DNA from 4 places in the Lysinibacillus sp. FSL M8-0337 genome. Region 2 is predicted to be linked to each of the others. Evidence: predicted binding sites of a transcription regulator. Region 2 holds the regulator's gene; each other region holds the start of a gene.
What was found. The regulator LexA, encoded in region 2, represses DNA repair genes until DNA is damaged. The targets are predictions, from matches to a motif close to CGAACATATGTTCG.

Region 1 (4,221 bases), 1.9 Mb from region 2:
AACCACAGCAACCGATGTGGGTGCCACAGCCAGTAGAACTTAGCTGGAACCAACAATTAGTAATGCCACAGCAACCGGCACCTATACCAGCACCACCAGTAGCACAACCAGCTCCGCCACCACCGCCGCCAGCACCAGCACCCGCGCCACCAGTTCAACATGTACCGCATATGCCGATGGTGCCTCATTGTTCTAGTTGCCATCAGCCAGTGCATCATCAAATGTGGTGGCATATGCCAATGCAACCACAAATAGAGGCTTACACAATGCCGCAGCAACCGATGCCATGTGCTATGCCACAACAACAACCAATGCATTATGCTATGCCAGCTAATGCGGTAGGGGGAGAAAATTTCCTAGAATCGAGCACATCGCCATTCTTTAACCCGAATGCCGGACAAATGCAGCCTCAATTTGAGCAAATGCCAATGATGCCAATGATGCCAATGAATCAATCTTGTGGATGTGGCACACAACACGGAATGGGGCAGTCTTGTGGATGTGGCTCACAGCACGGAATGGGGCAATCTTGTGGATGTGGCTCTCAGCCGGTAATGATGCCAAATTGGCAATTTGACCCATGCCATTGTCCGCCACCATGTTCAGCTGGACCATGGATGTCACCGCACTTTTTCCCAGGCGGGATGACGCCTTATCGATGGTAAAAAAGCCTATATTGTCGAGGAAGTAAAGCCTAATATTTGGAAGTACAAATATCAATCTAAACATTATTTTGTAAAACGAGCAAAGCAGTTAGAAATAGCAGATAAAGTGAGGGCAATTCATCGCCATTTGGGACGACTAGAACCCTCACTCATCCTGCCGTTAGTAAAAAGTGATGATGATCAACTCATTGTTCAAATGTGGCAAGAGGGAAGTCATAGTGCGAATTTTGCTTATAAAAAAGATAGAGAACAATCTTTAAAGCTATTAATCGATTTGCATGACACGAACCAAAAAATTGCGTGGCAACGAGTACCAGGTTTGCATACCTTTTCTCAGCTTTTAAAATGGCAGATGCGTCATATGCGTTTTAAAAGTAGGCGAAATGACTTGCGAGCATTTTTAACGAGAGAAGAAGTGGAGCAAATTATTCATTTCAGCGAAAAGGCTTTGCAGTTAATGGAACTAGAAGATGTGCAGGAAAAAGACATTACGCTATTACATGGTGATGTGGTGCACCATAATTTCTTATGGTGTACAGATGGAGAATTACGTTTAATCGATTTTGACTTAGCCCATCTCGGAGAAGCGGATGATGAATATATATTATGGCTGCATCGCGTGTTGCCCGCAGTAGATTATGATCTTGCTAGTATTTTAAGAGAATTACCAGCACTTGAACGGTTAGATAAAAGAAAGTTCCATCGTTTAAAGTTTCCAAATGAGCTGTTGCGAGAATGGTTATTTGCTATCGATTTACCGTTAGAACAACAGCTAGTATTTTTAGATTATTTAATACCATTTACTAAGCGAGCGCTAACATACTGGCCGAAACTGTGGTACGATATTGATAGAGTGATGAAGAGATGACCGTCCCCGAGGCGGTCATTTTTGTATGGAATCGGGGCTATTGCTATAGCATATAGTCGAGCATTCGTTCGCTATATGCTATAATCGAAGACGATGAATGTGAGGGATATACTATGTATGATTATTTAAAAGGTCAAGTAGTGCGTATTACGCCAGAGTATGTCGTACTTGAGCAACAAGGGATAGGTTGGCAATTGAATACACCGAATCCATTTGCATTTCGTGCGTCAGCAGTTGAACAACAAATTTACGTACACTTGCATGTTCGGGAAGATGCACAAGTGCTGTATGGTTTTCCGAATTTAGACCAACGAGAGTTATTCCGAAAATTAATTTTAGTGTCAGGCATTGGACCTAAAGGTGCACTAGCGATTTTAGCGACAGGTAATCCTCAACAAGTGATTGGTGCCATTGAACGAGAAGATGAAACGTTTTTAGTGAAATTTCCAGGTGTCGGTAAAAAGACAGCACGTCAAATGATTCTAGATTTAAAAGGTAAACTTGGTTCTTTACTAGACACAATGGAACTACCTAGTTCGGAAGATGAGCTGCCTTTATTTGGCGTTAATCCATATAAGCATGAACTAGAAGAAGCCATTCTAGCATTAATGGCTCTAGGATACTCGGAAAAAGAACTCGATAAAATCCGACCGCAACTAGAAGATAATGACAAGCTGGAAACAACAGATGCGTATATGAAGCAAGCATTGCAGTTGTTATTAAAGCTGAAATAATGGAAGGGAGGCAGGTACATGTCGGAACGTATGATAGCAAGTGAAGCTGGCCGTTATGATGAACAATTTGAATTATCTCTTAGACCCCAAAGATTAGCACAATATATTGGGCAGCATAAGGTGAAAGAAAATTTACAAATTTTCATTGAAGCAGCAAAGCTTCGGCAGGAAAGTTTAGATCATGTACTATTATATGGTCCTCCTGGATTGGGAAAGACGACATTAGCCGCTGTCATTGCAAATGAAATGAATGTTAATGTTCGTATGACGAGTGGTCCTGCCATTGAACGTCCAGGAGATTTAGCAGCGATATTAAGCTCATTGGAGCCTGGAGATGTATTGTTTATTGATGAGATTCATCGTCTTCCACGTGCAATTGAAGAGGTGCTATATCCAGCTATGGAGGATTTTTGCTTAGATATTGTTGTTGGAAAAGGACCGGAAGCTCGTTCAGTGCGTCTTGATTTGCCACCGTTTACGCTCGTTGGTGCAACGACAAGAGCCGGTGCGTTATCCGCCCCGCTACGAGATCGATTTGGTGTACTGTTACGATTAGAGTATTACGATAATACGTCACTTGCTGAAATTGTCGTAAGAAGTGCCCATTTATTTGATGTGGATATTGAGCAAATAGCGGCAGGCGAAATGGCGAGACGTTCTCGTGGTACACCACGTATTGCTAACCGTTTACTGAAACGAGTGCGAGATTATGCACAAGTGCTTGGAGATGGTATGATAACGGAGGACCTTGCTAAGCAAGCGCTAGAGCTTTTACAAGTGGATCCTAGAGGGCTTGACCATATTGACCATAAGCTTGTGACCAATATGATTGAGCGCTTCAGTGGTGGCCCAGTAGGCTTAGATACACTTGCTGCTTCAATAGGTGAAGAACGTGTGACGATAGAAGATGTGTACGAGCCATATTTAATGCAGATTGGCTTTATTCAACGTACACCGCGTGGACGCGTCGCAACGCATCTGGCTTACGAACATTTTGGATATGATTATCCACAACAAACATAAAAGAAGGAAGTTTTTTTCATGCGTGTAGAAGATTTTGATTTTGAATTACCAGAGGAGCTTATCGCACAAACGCCCCTTGTCGATCGTACGGCAAGTCGGTTAATGGTTGTGACACCGGGCTCAGAAAAAGTCGAGCATCATCATTTTGCTCATATTTTAGAGGAGTTACATGCTGGTGACTGCCTTGTACTAAATGATACAAGAGTATTACCTGCTCGTTTAATGGGTGTAAAAGAAGAAACGGGTGCTCATATTGAAGTATTGCTCTTAAAGCAAACGGCTGGAACGGATGAATGGGAAACACTTGTAAAACCAGCGAAACGTGTTAAAGTAGGTACCGTTGTCACATTTGGAGACGGTTTACTAACAGCTACTTGTACAGCAGAGCTAGACCACGGTGGTCGTATGTTTGAATTCAAATATGATGGCATTTTCTATGAAATTTTAGAGCAACTTGGCGAAATGCCATTGCCTCCATATATTCGCGAAAAATTAGATGATAGTGAGCGTTATCAAACTGTTTACGCGAAAGAACGTGGCTCGGCAGCAGCACCTACGGCAGGTCTTCATTTTACACAAGAATTATTAGCGCAAGTACGAGCAAAAGGTGTCGAGATTGTTTTTATTACACTACATGTTGGACTTGGCACATTCCGCCCAGTAAGTGTGGATTCGATCGAAAACCATGAAATGCACGCTGAATTTTATAGTGTGACAGAAGAAGCCGCAGCTACGATTAACCGTGTAAAAGCAAATGGCGGACATGTCATTGCTGTTGGTACAACATCTACTCGAACGCTCGAAACAATTGGCTCTAAATATGGAGAAGTGCGCGCAGAGCAAGGATGGACATCTATTTTTATTTATCCAGGCTATCAATTTACAGTGGTGGATGGTTTAATTACAAACTTCCATTTACCGAAGTCAACAT
Region 2 (4,221 bases):
TTCAGTATGCAAAGTATAGCATGCTTTCCCTTAAAATGCAGTTATACCAACCCTTAATCACACACCTTAGCCATAATTTACATGACTTCCAAATGTTAGTCGTGTATAACTATTAATAATGAATACTTATTGGGGGGAAATAATGTGAACATTACAACACAGCGATTACATATCCGAAAATTTGAAATACAAGATTGGCGGGCTGTTGTTAACTATATGTCCGATCAAACAGTGATGCACTATATGCCAGAAGGCGTTTTAACTGCAGAACAAGTGCAAAAATTTATTTCCGATAATCGTGACGAAGCAAAGCATTTTGCCATTGTTTTACGTGAGCAGTCACAAGTTATCGGTCATCTCGTATTCCATCCTTACTTTGGCGAGCATACATATGAAATTGGCTGGGTGTTAAATCCTGCATATTATCGTAAAGGCTATGCGTCAGAGGCAGCACAAGCCCTATTAAATTATGGCTTCACGAAAATGAAGCTTCATCGCATCATCGCCACATGTCAGCCCGAAAATATTGCATCCTATCGTGTTATGGAAAAAATCGGTATGCGTCGTGAAGGATTTTTCAAAAAATGTATACCTTATGGTGACGATTGGTGGGATGAGTACTATTACGCTATTTTGCAGGAAGAATGGCAAAGTTGAGCTCTCTACTACCCTTCAAGACTAGAATAAAAAAAGACTAGCAGTGCAAATTATTTGCCTGCTAATCTTTCTTGTGTTCTTGATAGCGCCTATGTACGGTTGCTTTACTAACTTCGAAGCCGAGACCTCTCATTGTCATTGCAATTTCTTCAAAAGTAAAGCCTCGGTTTCGCAACTTCACAATTTCTTCTATCGGTACTTCCTTGCGCTCCTGACCATTTGGATTGCCACGATTGGACAAGTTATTTTCTGGACGATAGCCATTTTCTACTGCTCGACGCATACCGCGGCGAATTTTCGCATTATGAATTTTACGCTGATACTCCTCTACAATCGCTAATATTTCAAGCAACATCGTGTCCATCTCATTTAATTGGACAGGCCCCGCATCACGCATCGAAAAAACATCTGTTTCTGTTTTTTGCAATAAATGGAGTACAGCCATTCGGGCATTCCCACGCCCTAAACGTGTTTCATCTTGTACAAATAATGCTTGAATTTCGTTTTCTTTAATAAAATCGAGCATCTCAAGTAAACCTTCGCGTTCCACATCATACCCACTATGTTTGTCCTGAAAAACCTGTATCACTTCATAGTTTTGTTCCTTTGCATAACGCAGCAATTCTTCTTGTTGTCGTTCTAATGAAGAACTTTGGGTCTCTTTTTCCGTGCTCACCCGGCAGTAAAGTACAGCCGTTCGTTTTTTATTCATCATTTTCCACTTCTCGCAATTTCAATAGAATTGGTGGGCTTCGTATTGTCACCCACTACTGGTATAACGAGCGATTTCCCTGCAACAATATTAACGCTATGTAATTCGTTCTCGGCTTTCACTAGTTTAATCCAGTCATCCGTACCCATTTTACCACGGTATTGTTCGGCTAACGACCATAAGCTATCGCCATGCTCTATATGAATTTCAGTGTACGTAATATCTCCAGGATCAGTTATAAAAAGATAACTTGCAAATAATAAAATTACGCCCAATAAAATTGAAATATGTGTATTTTTTTTAAACCAATCCATGCATCATATCCCCTTTTTTAGAATGTTTGTTCGGAATGTATGTTCTTATAATAAAGCGAACAAACGTTTTTGTCAAACACTTTTCGAACCTATGTTTGCATAAGTGTTCGCATTCTGCTATACTATCTAGTAAGAAGAATGATATGAAAAAAAGAGGTGAGCAATCATGAAAAAAGTTTCGAAAAGACAAGAAGACATACTGGCGTTTATCAAAGAAGAAGTACGCGCAAAGGGCTATCCACCATCTGTACGTGAGATTGGTGAAGCAGTTGGACTTGCATCAAGCTCAACAGTTCATGGACATTTAGCTCGTTTAGAGCAAAAAGGCTTTATTCGACGAGATCCTACTAAACCGCGTGCAATTGAAATTTTAGAGCCTGAGGATTCAATTCAAAAGCAAAGTGTTATCCATGTACCACTTGTAGGGAAGGTTACTGCTGGATCACCAATTACAGCGATTGAAAATATCGACGAATATTTCCCTTTACCGGATATTTACGGGACAAGCGAAGATCAGTTATTTATGTTAGAAATCATGGGTGAATCGATGATTGAGGCAGGAATTTTTGACGGGGACTTAGTCATCGTCAAGCAAAAAGCTACAGCCGATAACGGTGATATCGTCGTAGCCATGACCGAAGAAGATGAAGCAACTGTCAAACGCTTCTTTAAAGAAAAAAATCATTTCCGCTTACAACCAGAAAACGCTACAATGGAACCGATTATTGTAGACCAAGTTTCGATTTTAGGACAAGTTGTCGGCTTATATCGCCGTGTACATTAATGCATTCTTATACTAATTCCACGACAAAAGAGAAGCATTCACTATGCTTCTCTTTTATATAACATGCTCGCTTTAACGAAAGCTGAAAAAAGTTTTTGCGCAGCAATATCTCCTACAATTGCCTGTTCTTCTGGGTGCCACTGAACTGCCAGACAAAACGGAAATTCTTCATGGACCACTGCTTCGACTAGACCGTCACTCGATTTTGCTGCAACGACTAGCTTCTCCGCTAAGACATTTACTGCTTGATGATGAAAGGAATTAACAGCAATTTTTTCTTCTTCAATAATTGTTTTTAACAATGTATGGGGTGTTATGTGAACATAATGTGTGGCAACACCACGAGCCGCTTGTTGTGCATGTTTTAGCAGCTTACTACTATGATATTCACTATCAACATCTTGGTATAACGTTCCACCCAATGCAACATTGAGCATTTGAATACCACGACAAATTCCGAATATCGGCATTTTCCTTGTAAAGGCTGCGTTAAGTAAAGCCAGCTCCACCTTATCTCTTTCTGGGTGTATCTGTCCTAGCTTTGGCAAAGGTTCAGCACCAAATTCAAATGGATGAACATCGTGCCCACCCGATAAAAGTAAACCATCCGTTAACGATAGAATTTGTGCCGCATCTTCCTCTACCCCCAGCGGAATAATAAGTGGGATGCCACCAGCTTCAATAATGCTATTGCTATAGGCTACATTTAATCTCGATGATAAATCGTCTTCCGCAAACGCCGTTATACCTATAATTGGTTTCATCTATCTATCTCCTTCCTTACCATAATCCTACATACCACTGTACTATGACATTTCCATAGAAATAAACTATAACCGCCGCTAGTGCGATGGAAGGGCCAAATGGAATCGGCGTTTTTCTACCTTGCTGCCGCACTTGAAGCACAATTATACCGACAACCATTCCAATGAAGGCTGCTATAAATAATGTCAATAGTGTGTTGATTGTCCCTAATACAAGGCCAAGTAAAAAGAATAATTTTATGTCGCCGCCACCTATCCCGCCACGCGACACAACTGCGATACTATATAATATGCCAAAGCCAAAGACAGCACCTACAATACTATCCCACCACGGCGTTAAAGGTGCTAGCATACGCCCAATCACTAATAATGGCAAAAAGCACAAGAGCACTTTATCCGGCATAAGCATATAGGCAATATCCGATACAACAACAATCACCAATAATGAAATTAATAATAAAGCTACGATAAATTCTTCACTAAATCCAAATTGCCAATACGAAAAGGTAAATAATATCCCTGTTAACAGCTCCATTAGCGGATAAATCCATGAAATTTTTTGCCCGCAGCTACGACATTTGCCTCTTAAAACTATATAGGACAATACCGGTATTAAATCTTTAGGCGTCAATTGCCTCTGACAGGTCGTACAGTGTGATGGTGGTTGGATTAGCGACTCCTTCATCGGCACACGTAAGCCTACCACATTAAAAAAAGAACCAAATACAAGCCCAAATACGAATACAAGTATTGTATAAGCCATTTCCATTTTTATTACCTCCTAAACTAACATAGCGCTTATTGTCCATTATCAAAAGGTTGTGACCTCGACGGTCGCGGAAATAGTAAACTCTACATTTTTCTGGTGTTTCTGACTCGTGTTTGAATTCAATACAAGTGAACTGTAATGATAAAATTCTACAGCTTCTATCCATGTTCCTGTCACCTTCATATAGAAATGGCACGTCTTTGGGGCACTTTTTTATGGAC
Region 3 (4,221 bases), 2.0 Mb from region 2:
TTTCCTCGCATAGCATTAATTTATGACATTCCGGATTAGCGCAATTTGTATAACGCTCTGTTGGCTCTCCTGTGAAATAGTCTTTGCCAACAATCACATGCTCTACCTGATTAATCGGCACACTGCGACGGCGGTCAAAAACAAACATCTGTCCATCCCATAATTGTCCCTGAACGTCAGGGTCTTTAGCATACGTGGCAATACCGCCATGTAATTGACCGACACTTTCACCGTAGCCCTCTCGCTTTAACCAACCAGAGAACTTTTCGCAGCGAATGCCACCTGTGCAATAAGTTAAAATGTCTTTACCAACAAAATCCTCTTTATGTTCCTCCATCCAAGCAGGAAGATCGCGGAAGTTTTCGATATCTGGACGCACAGCATTGCGGAAATGTCCTAAATCAAATTCATAATCATTTCGTGCATCGATAATAACGGTATTATCTTTCTGCATACGCGTCATAAATTCCTTAGGTGTTAAATAATCGCCCGTTATTTCTAATGGGTTAATATCCTGTTCTAGCCCTAGGTGGACAATCTCTTTGCGAGGACGTACATGCATTTTTTTAAAGGTATGTCCTTCTGCTTCATCGATTTTCCACATAATATCTTTAAAACGAGGGTCCGCCTCCATATGATTCATATACTGTTCCGTTTGTTCAACCGTACCAGAAACTGTCCCGTTAATGCCCTCTAATCCTACTAAAATACGACCGAGTAATCCAAGTTCTTTACAGAATGCTAAATGCTCTGCTGCAAATGCTTCAGGATCCTCGATAGCAACATATTTATAATAAAGTAATACACGAAAGTCCTTTTGTGTCACAAAAATACCCACCTTTAATTTCATTATTCGACATTAAATATAGCATAACAACCGCTATTTTGCGTAGAACAGAAGGAGTTTTCCAAAAAAAGCCGAATAGTACATAGTGAATGACTATTCATATTTGGGGGTGTGGACATGGAATTTTCAACAATTACATTAGAAAAATTAGAGCGTCGTGCAACATTAACGCTCAATCGACCACAAGCGATGAATGCAATGGATGATGTGATGATGCGTGAATTAGCAGAGTGTTTTGAAGCATTACAGCAAGAACAGGAAATACAGGTTTTGGTTATTCGCGGGGAAGGTAAAGTTTTTTCTGCGGGCGGGGATATTAAGGCAATGCTTGATCCTCATAAGCCGTTAAATATTGATGAGGCAATGGGCTATTTAACCCGAATTGTTAAGGCTTATTACCAACTACCAATGATTGTGATAGCTGCAGTTCATGGTGCTTCAGCGGGGTTAGGATTTAGTTTAACACTTGGTGCAGATATTATCGTTGCTTGTGAAAATAGCAAGCTGGCGATGAACTTTATCGGGATTGGCTTAATACCAGATGGTGGAGGTCATTTCTTTATGAAGGAAAGAATTGGCACTGTAAAGGCAAAACAAATGATTTGGGAAGGAAAAGTGCTAACAGCCGAGGAAGCACATAGTGTAGGCTTAATTGATTATGTTGCACCTGAAGGGTCGGTTTTTGCAGTGGCTGATCAGTTAGTAGGAAAGATGCTTGCTTCACCAATTGCGTCAATGATTATGACAAAAAGAATTTTGCATAGTCAGAATATGCCTCAATTAGAGAGCGTTTTAGCGATGGAAGCTCAAGGGCAATCTGCTATGCGAAAAACGGCAGATCATTTAGAAGGCATTCATGCATTTGTTGAAAAAAGAACACCTGTCTTTGTAGGACAATAAGGCATTTATGTAATCAAAGATATAGGTCACAGCTTAACATTTTCGAAAAGAATAAATGATACAACGTAAGCCCCGCCACGAACATTTCTGTAGCGAGACAACGAGATTCCATTGCATGCATGATGCAAGGAGAGAATGCTCGTTGCTCGACCACAAAAAGCGAAGTGGCGGGGCTTACCTATTTTCACAAATATAGCTGATTACAATGTGACATGCGTCATCAATTAAACATGGAATAATATTAATTTTCCTGAAGAGTTCACAAGGCGGTGTGTTTTTTCCGCAACTCCCTTTTCTTCGATTTGCTGTTGACCGTTTACTTTTGCTGCTTCATCGTTTTCAAATGTCCAAGTTTCATCATACAAAGTTTCCCCAGTTTTCTCAAAAGCTGTAAAACGATAATTATTCATACACAAACCCCACCCTTTACTAAATTATATCTCTATTATACATAGAAGAAATATAAACTTCACGGTATATCTAGCGAATATTTCGATAATTTACGAAAATTGTGGAAAATTTAGTACAACCTCAAGAAGGGCTGTTACATGAATTCGTTTCTCATATTGTAGGAAGTATGATAAAATAGAACAAATATTCGCTTTTGATTCATCCTTTCTGTAGATAGCACAAATCTACAAGCAAAATCAAAATCTAGACTTAATTATGAGATTCCATTTATTTATAGAGGTGATTAGATGTCCGCAATTCGTTTTTTCCATATGGCAGATTTACATTTAGATAGTCCTTTTAAAGGCTTATTTGGATTACCTGACAATAATCTTAAGAAAATTAGAGCAAGTACCTTTGAAGCATTTAATAAAATTATTCATAGGGCAATCGAAGAAAGACCGGATTTCTTGCTTATTGTTGGTGATATTTATGATGGAGAAAATCGCAGTTTACAGGCACAAAGACGTTTTCAATCAGCAATGGAAACACTTTTTGAGCATAACATCCCTGTTATTGTCAGCTATGGCAATCACGATCATTTAAACGGTTCTTGGACACGCTTTGCCTTGCCGAGCAATGTTTACGAATTACCAGCAGATACGAGTGTTGTGCAATTAAAAATTCGTGGTCAGCAGGTAAATATTTATGGCTTCAGCTATGGTCAGCGTCATGTAAAGGAAGCGATGATCCACCATTATCCAGTTGCGCAGGATCAGCATGCTATCCATATAGGTATGTTGCATGGCAGTGAAGCTAGTGATTCAACTCACGCGGTCTATGCACCATTTAAAAAAGAGCAACTTCTTGCAAAAGGATATCATTATTGGGCGCTTGGGCATATTCATAAACGACAGTTATTACACAAAGAACCGCCAATAGTTTATCCGGGCAATATTCAAAGCCGCCATCGTAATGAACAAGGCATAAAAGGATTTTACGATGTAACCTTGTCACAAACCTCTGCTAATTTAACATTTGTACCAACCTCTGCTGTTGTTTATAACGTCGTAGAAGTGGATTGTACAAATGTAATGCATGCCAACGAGTTACTGCAAAAATGCGAGGAGGCCATCGCCATTAATCGTATGGAATATGGTGCCTCTGTTATTGACTTGCACCTAAACCATATAGATGATGAGGCTGAAGCATTATTTGAACATGCCACAATAGATGAATGGCTAGAAACCATTCGCGAAGCAGAGGATGGCATTGAACCGATGGGGTGGGTGCAAAAACTATTTATCCATAAGAGTACAGCATCTTCTGAACCGACAGCTATAACAGAATCGGTAATAAGTGTTATGGATCAATGGGACATTACGGAGTGGAAGGATATTTTAAAGGATTTGTACCAACATGCGAGTGGTGCGAGATTTGTTGAACCTTTAACGGAACGAGAAATTAAGCATTTGAAGCTTGAGGCGCAGGCGTTATTAGCGGATGAAATTCAAAGGGTGTGAGAACTTTGTTAACGATACAGAAAATCCACATTTACGGCTTTGGTAAACATGAAAATATCACCATCTCTCTCCAAGACGGTGTGACCATTTTTTACGGTATGAATGAAGCAGGGAAAACGACAATCCAGCAATTTATACTGCAGATGCTTTTTGGTTTTCCAACAAAGCAGCAAAGCCAGCGGAAATATGAGCCGAAAACATCACCGAAATTTGGCGGTCAGTTGACCATTCAACACCCAATCTATGGTCAGTGTACAATTGAACGTGTAAAAGGAAAGGCAACGGGCGATGTCACAGTTTATACAGCAGATGGTACAAAGGGGCATGAGGAACTGTTAGCGAAGCTTTTATATGGCTATTCACGCGCATCATTCGAAGCTATTTTCTCTTTTTCCATTCATGAACTACAAGGCATTGAAAAAATGTCGGAGGATGAACTGACGCATTTATTGCTCGCATCGGGAACGACCGGTATTCATCAACTATCTGCACTTGAAAAGAAAGTAGACAAAGATGCTGGCGAGCTTTTTAAAAAATCTGGTAAGCTGCCACTTATAAATC
Region 4 (4,221 bases), 1.2 Mb from region 2:
CAATTACTTTTGGAACAGACTTTATTACATGCCATAAGGAGCTAGGTAGCGTTTTATAGTTCCATACTGTTTCAACAAGTACATATCCTTTTAAAAGTGAACGTATTTTTGCAGATTTCTTTCTTGTTCCTTGAAGAATTTTCCTAAGTGATTTAATTTGCTTCTGATAATCTTCTAGTAAAAGTAGAGAATCATTTGTCATGTTCTCTTTTATCTTTTCACAGGAAATGCGTAAGTTTGTAATGAATGTTTGAATTCTCTTTATATGTAGAAACTCCGAGATTGGATACTCTCCCATTCCCTCTAGATTATTATCAGTTGGAAGTTCTTTCATTACCTCTGTATAAGTTTCCATTGCGTAAATTGCTTTAACCTCTTCATTATTTAACCTGTCCAAAACAATTTTTAACATTTCTTTTGTTTCTACTTCAGCCCCAGTTTTCACCTGTACAACAAAGAATGAACCCATGATACATCACAACCTCCTTATGTTATACTGATCACATTTATCCTCAAATAGTGTAACTACAAAATAATATAAGCTTTTACTTTAGTTATTCATTTTGTGTATATTTTGTGTAAAAAAAAGCTCTTCTACTTCCACATTTAATATTTGCGAAATCTTAACAGCATTGATAAAACTTAAATTTCTTTTCCCATTTTCAATATTTGCATAGCTACTTGGCCTTTTATAACCTAACTTCCTAGATATAAATGTTATTGAAATACCTCTTTCTTTTCTATATTTCTTTAACTTGTCGACAGTAAAGGATTCAATTGAAATGTTTGTAAATCCCATATTTAATAGCTTAAAAATTTTTACACCGTTGATAAAACTCAAGTTTCGCTTGCCATATTCAATGTTTGCATAGCCACTAGGACTTCTAAAACCCAACTGAATAGACATATAGGTTTTGGTCATACGATGTTTTTCTCTATTTTTTCTAATTGTCTCAATTACATACTCTCGATCTTGATAAGCAATCATAAATTCACTCCTTTTGTTACACCCTTCGAATAATTTGATATTATCATAAACTACTCTAATTGTGTATGTCAACTTATATGTTACCCCTAATGACAAATAACTTTCTTAATTTGTGTAAGTGTGGTACTATGTTCTTGAAAAATGCATACTACCATGTTTTTGCAACCTATCACTAAAAACAATAAAATTTTAAGAAATAGGTGTTTATTAAATGAAAAATAAAAAAGAGCTACCGCTTCCTCAAAAAATGAAGCAACTTCGTGAAAGTAGAAAATGGACGAAAACAGATGCAGCTAGCAAATTAAACAAAACTTTATCAACATATGCTAACTGGGAGTACGGTCTAAGAGAGCCAGATAGCGAACATTTAAAAAAAATCGCTGATTTATATGAAGTATCTATTGATTATCTATTAGGTAGAACCGATAATCCTAATACAGTGGAAAGAAACGAAGAAGAAAAAGGATTTTTAGAAGCCATTGAAAATTTAGAATTAAAAAGATGGATTTTAGATTTACCTAAATCTCCCGAGGAAGATTTAGAAAAACTACGATTAATGTGGAAAATTATCAAAGACGAAAAATAGAAATTAACTATAAATAAATATGTTAAACAAAATTCCCTATCTTCTCATATCAATATTCGATTTTTGATAATGAAGCTAGGAATTTTTTTAAACCAGAATCGAACATAAGTTCTTAAGTAAATTTTTTGAAAAGTTTGTACATTCCGTTGTCAAAAATACATTATTAGTGTTATCATATTAGCGAATTTTACAATAAATTGCATATTTTATGGAGAAAAAGAAGAAGTATTAGGGAGAAAGTTATATCGTTTTCAAAATGTAAGAAGGGAGTTTTTATCAATGAAAAATTTTATTCAACAAATTTATACTAATTTAAACTTAGAGAATGAGGGAAATATTTTTAATAAAATTGATAATATCTCGAACCATCTTAATTTAAAAACATATTATATTCCATTTTCTTCTGAAATAAATAACTTAGATGGTAATTGGAGAATTTTCTTAAATGAGAACCACAGCAAACTCCAAATTTGGGAGGATTTTGGGGTATTATTAGGTATTTACTTTCATTCATTTGAAAAGCTAGACAAAATTAAATTAGAAACTCCTGTTGAAGTAATAAAAGAAATTAGTCCATTTGCATATAATTTTTGCATTCCGGATTTTATGTTAAAAAAAATAGCATTCTATTCTGATGAACAACAGACAATAAAACTAATCGCTAGAACATTTACAGTGGGTGAACGTTTTGCTGCTAAAAGGTTATCTCTGTATCGCTGTGATTTAAAACATTCAACAATGTAAATTAATTTAATATTCTTCCTACATAAAATATGATAGCCTTGCTACAAAGTATTGTAGTAAGGCTATTTCAATTATATTATATTCTTCCACAAAAGCTCTGTTAGTTGAAATATAATCTTCCCAAAGCAATGTTTATTAATATTTCCTAAAAGTTTGCTAGCTGGCCCTATTTCTTATAATGCACAAATTGTCTTCAAGAATTGCGCCCGTTTGTGGAACAACAAGTTAAACAACACTCCACAACTAAACTGCTTATGGTTCTAACTACTGAATTATACTCTACAATGATCAGTATTTTTAAGTGAGCAACAACTTATACGAAAACAGCCATTATTTGAGATAGAGCTTATTAAAATAAAAAACATCAAGGAAACCGAGGAATCCTTGATGTTTTTTATTTCTTTTTACTATTTTTTATTACCAACATGAATTGTAATACCTTCATCAGCAGGGCTATAAATAGCAGTTACTTTTCTTCCATTTGCAGTGCATGTTTCTGGAATATCATTTTTACCGAGTCAATTAGCTCTGTTCTCATCAAAAATTTTTTATCATTATGAGAGAAAAAATAACATTACCATTTGTCCAAATTAAATCGGATAGTTCTCAGATAAATTTTGAATTATTCTCTAGGCTTATAATCATTTCTTCATAAGCTGCATTAGACTCAATGATCTTTTTTCTATTTTCCCATTTATCAAATTTCATTTGTACCTCAAAATAATTTAATTTGTATTGGCGAGCATTGATTTTGGTACGGTTGGAACACCAGCATGTTTAAGAGTTTCTAATAGTTCAGAAATTTTTTCGGTAGTTTGAGCTAAATTCTCTATATTTCCAAAATTAGAAACCTCTCTCTTATCACTAACCGTGAATATTATTCTTTCTTTTGCTCTCGATAGAGCCACAAAAAAAGCATTTTTATCTGCTTCTCTTTGTGTAGAAAAACTCCAAAAAGCTTTATCTTCTACTCCAATAAAAATTACCGTATTATACTCCAATCCTTTACTTTTATGAATTGTCATAATAGGAATACTATATTCTCCTATAAAGTCACTAATCAATTCTTGCATAGAAATTCCGGATTTATAATTTAATTTAGAAATCATCTTTTCTATTAAGTTATTTAAATAGTCTCCTTGATTGTATTTAGGATATACGGATTTAATAATATCTTCCCCAAAATAATCTATTATGTCTTTTAAAACACTCTCAATATCAACGGTAAATTTACTTTCATCTGTATTAGTAAACCGATTTTTAATCTCTGATAATAATTTTAATAGCTCTTGTTCAATAGATATATAATTGACACTTTGGGGTTCTAAATTACTGTACTTAATTTCAATAATTTCATCAATAACGCTTAACCACAACTCTGGAGATTTTTCTTTATATGATAATTCTAATATTCTTATTAGAATTAAAATCAGTTCTTCAGATAATAACTCCTGATAATCTTTTTCTATCCTACTTTGAATATCAAATTCAGATAATTTATCTATTAGTGAGGCTGTATAAATATTTTCTTGTTGTTTAACAATGATACAAAAATCCTTTGGTTTAAGTTGTTCTTCTACAATCCAATTTTTGATGTTTTCCGCTAATATAGTTGCTTCATTATTATGATTATCAAATTTCCATATTTCACAAATACCATCTTCTTCATTCCAACTTCCGGCTGCTCTAACTTCCGGAGATTGACTACTTAAAGTTTGCGAGAAAATATTTTGTATATACACCAATTTAGGGGCTGATCTAAAATTACATAGAAGAGTAGTTTCTTCAGCATTAAAATCTGATTCAAATACTTCAAAAGCATTTGGCAATGCCCCTGCCCACCCCATAATTCTTTGCTTAGTATCTCCAACAGCTGTTAATTTTGAATCTGAGCTATAGAAAA

Region 1: a site for LexA is predicted at 1,591-1,604, ahead of ruvA (Holliday junction branch migration protein RuvA). Genes of this name have one in related genera too.
Region 3: a site for LexA is predicted at 2,335-2,348, ahead of MKY08_RS18545 (DNA repair exonuclease). Genes of this name have one in related genera too.
Region 4: a site for LexA is predicted at 1,674-1,687, ahead of MKY08_RS11510 (ImmA/IrrE family metallo-endopeptidase). Genes of this name have one in related genera too.

Annotation. Positions count from the first base shown of each region.
Region 1 covers NZ_CP151996.1:3,132,582-3,136,802, reverse strand. Annotated here, with positions in the region: gene MKY08_RS15055 (LysM domain-containing protein) at 1-665, shown strand, start outside; gene MKY08_RS15050 (phosphotransferase) at 655-1,533, shown strand; gene ruvA (Holliday junction branch migration protein RuvA) at 1,647-2,267, shown strand; gene ruvB (Holliday junction branch migration DNA helicase RuvB) at 2,286-3,290, shown strand; gene queA (tRNA preQ1(34) S-adenosylmethionine ribosyltransferase-isomerase QueA) at 3,309-4,221, shown strand, end outside.
Region 2 covers NZ_CP151996.1:1,258,230-1,262,450, reverse strand. Annotated here, with positions in the region: gene MKY08_RS05675 (GNAT family N-acetyltransferase) at 145-657, shown strand; gene MKY08_RS05670 (recombinase family protein) at 719-1,369, opposite strand; gene MKY08_RS05665 (LysM peptidoglycan-binding domain-containing protein) at 1,369-1,683, opposite strand; gene lexA (transcriptional repressor LexA) at 1,850-2,467, shown strand; gene MKY08_RS05655 (gamma-glutamyl-gamma-aminobutyrate hydrolase family protein) at 2,509-3,231, opposite strand; gene MKY08_RS05650 (A24 family peptidase) at 3,248-4,000, opposite strand.
Region 3 covers NZ_CP151996.1:3,801,547-3,805,767, reverse strand. Annotated here, with positions in the region: gene MKY08_RS18560 (rhodanese-related sulfurtransferase) at 1-826, opposite strand, end outside; gene MKY08_RS18555 (enoyl-CoA hydratase) at 965-1,747, shown strand; gene MKY08_RS18550 (YhzD family protein) at 1,972-2,157, opposite strand; gene MKY08_RS18545 (DNA repair exonuclease) at 2,446-3,660, shown strand; gene MKY08_RS18540 (AAA family ATPase) at 3,666-4,221, shown strand, end outside.
Region 4 covers NZ_CP151996.1:2,429,504-2,433,724, forward strand. Annotated here, with positions in the region: gene MKY08_RS11495 (hypothetical protein) at 1-469, opposite strand, end outside; gene MKY08_RS11500 (helix-turn-helix transcriptional regulator) at 551-988, opposite strand; gene MKY08_RS11505 (helix-turn-helix transcriptional regulator) at 1,200-1,574, shown strand; gene MKY08_RS11510 (ImmA/IrrE family metallo-endopeptidase) at 1,854-2,318, shown strand; gene MKY08_RS11515 (ATP-dependent helicase) at 3,044-4,221, opposite strand, start outside.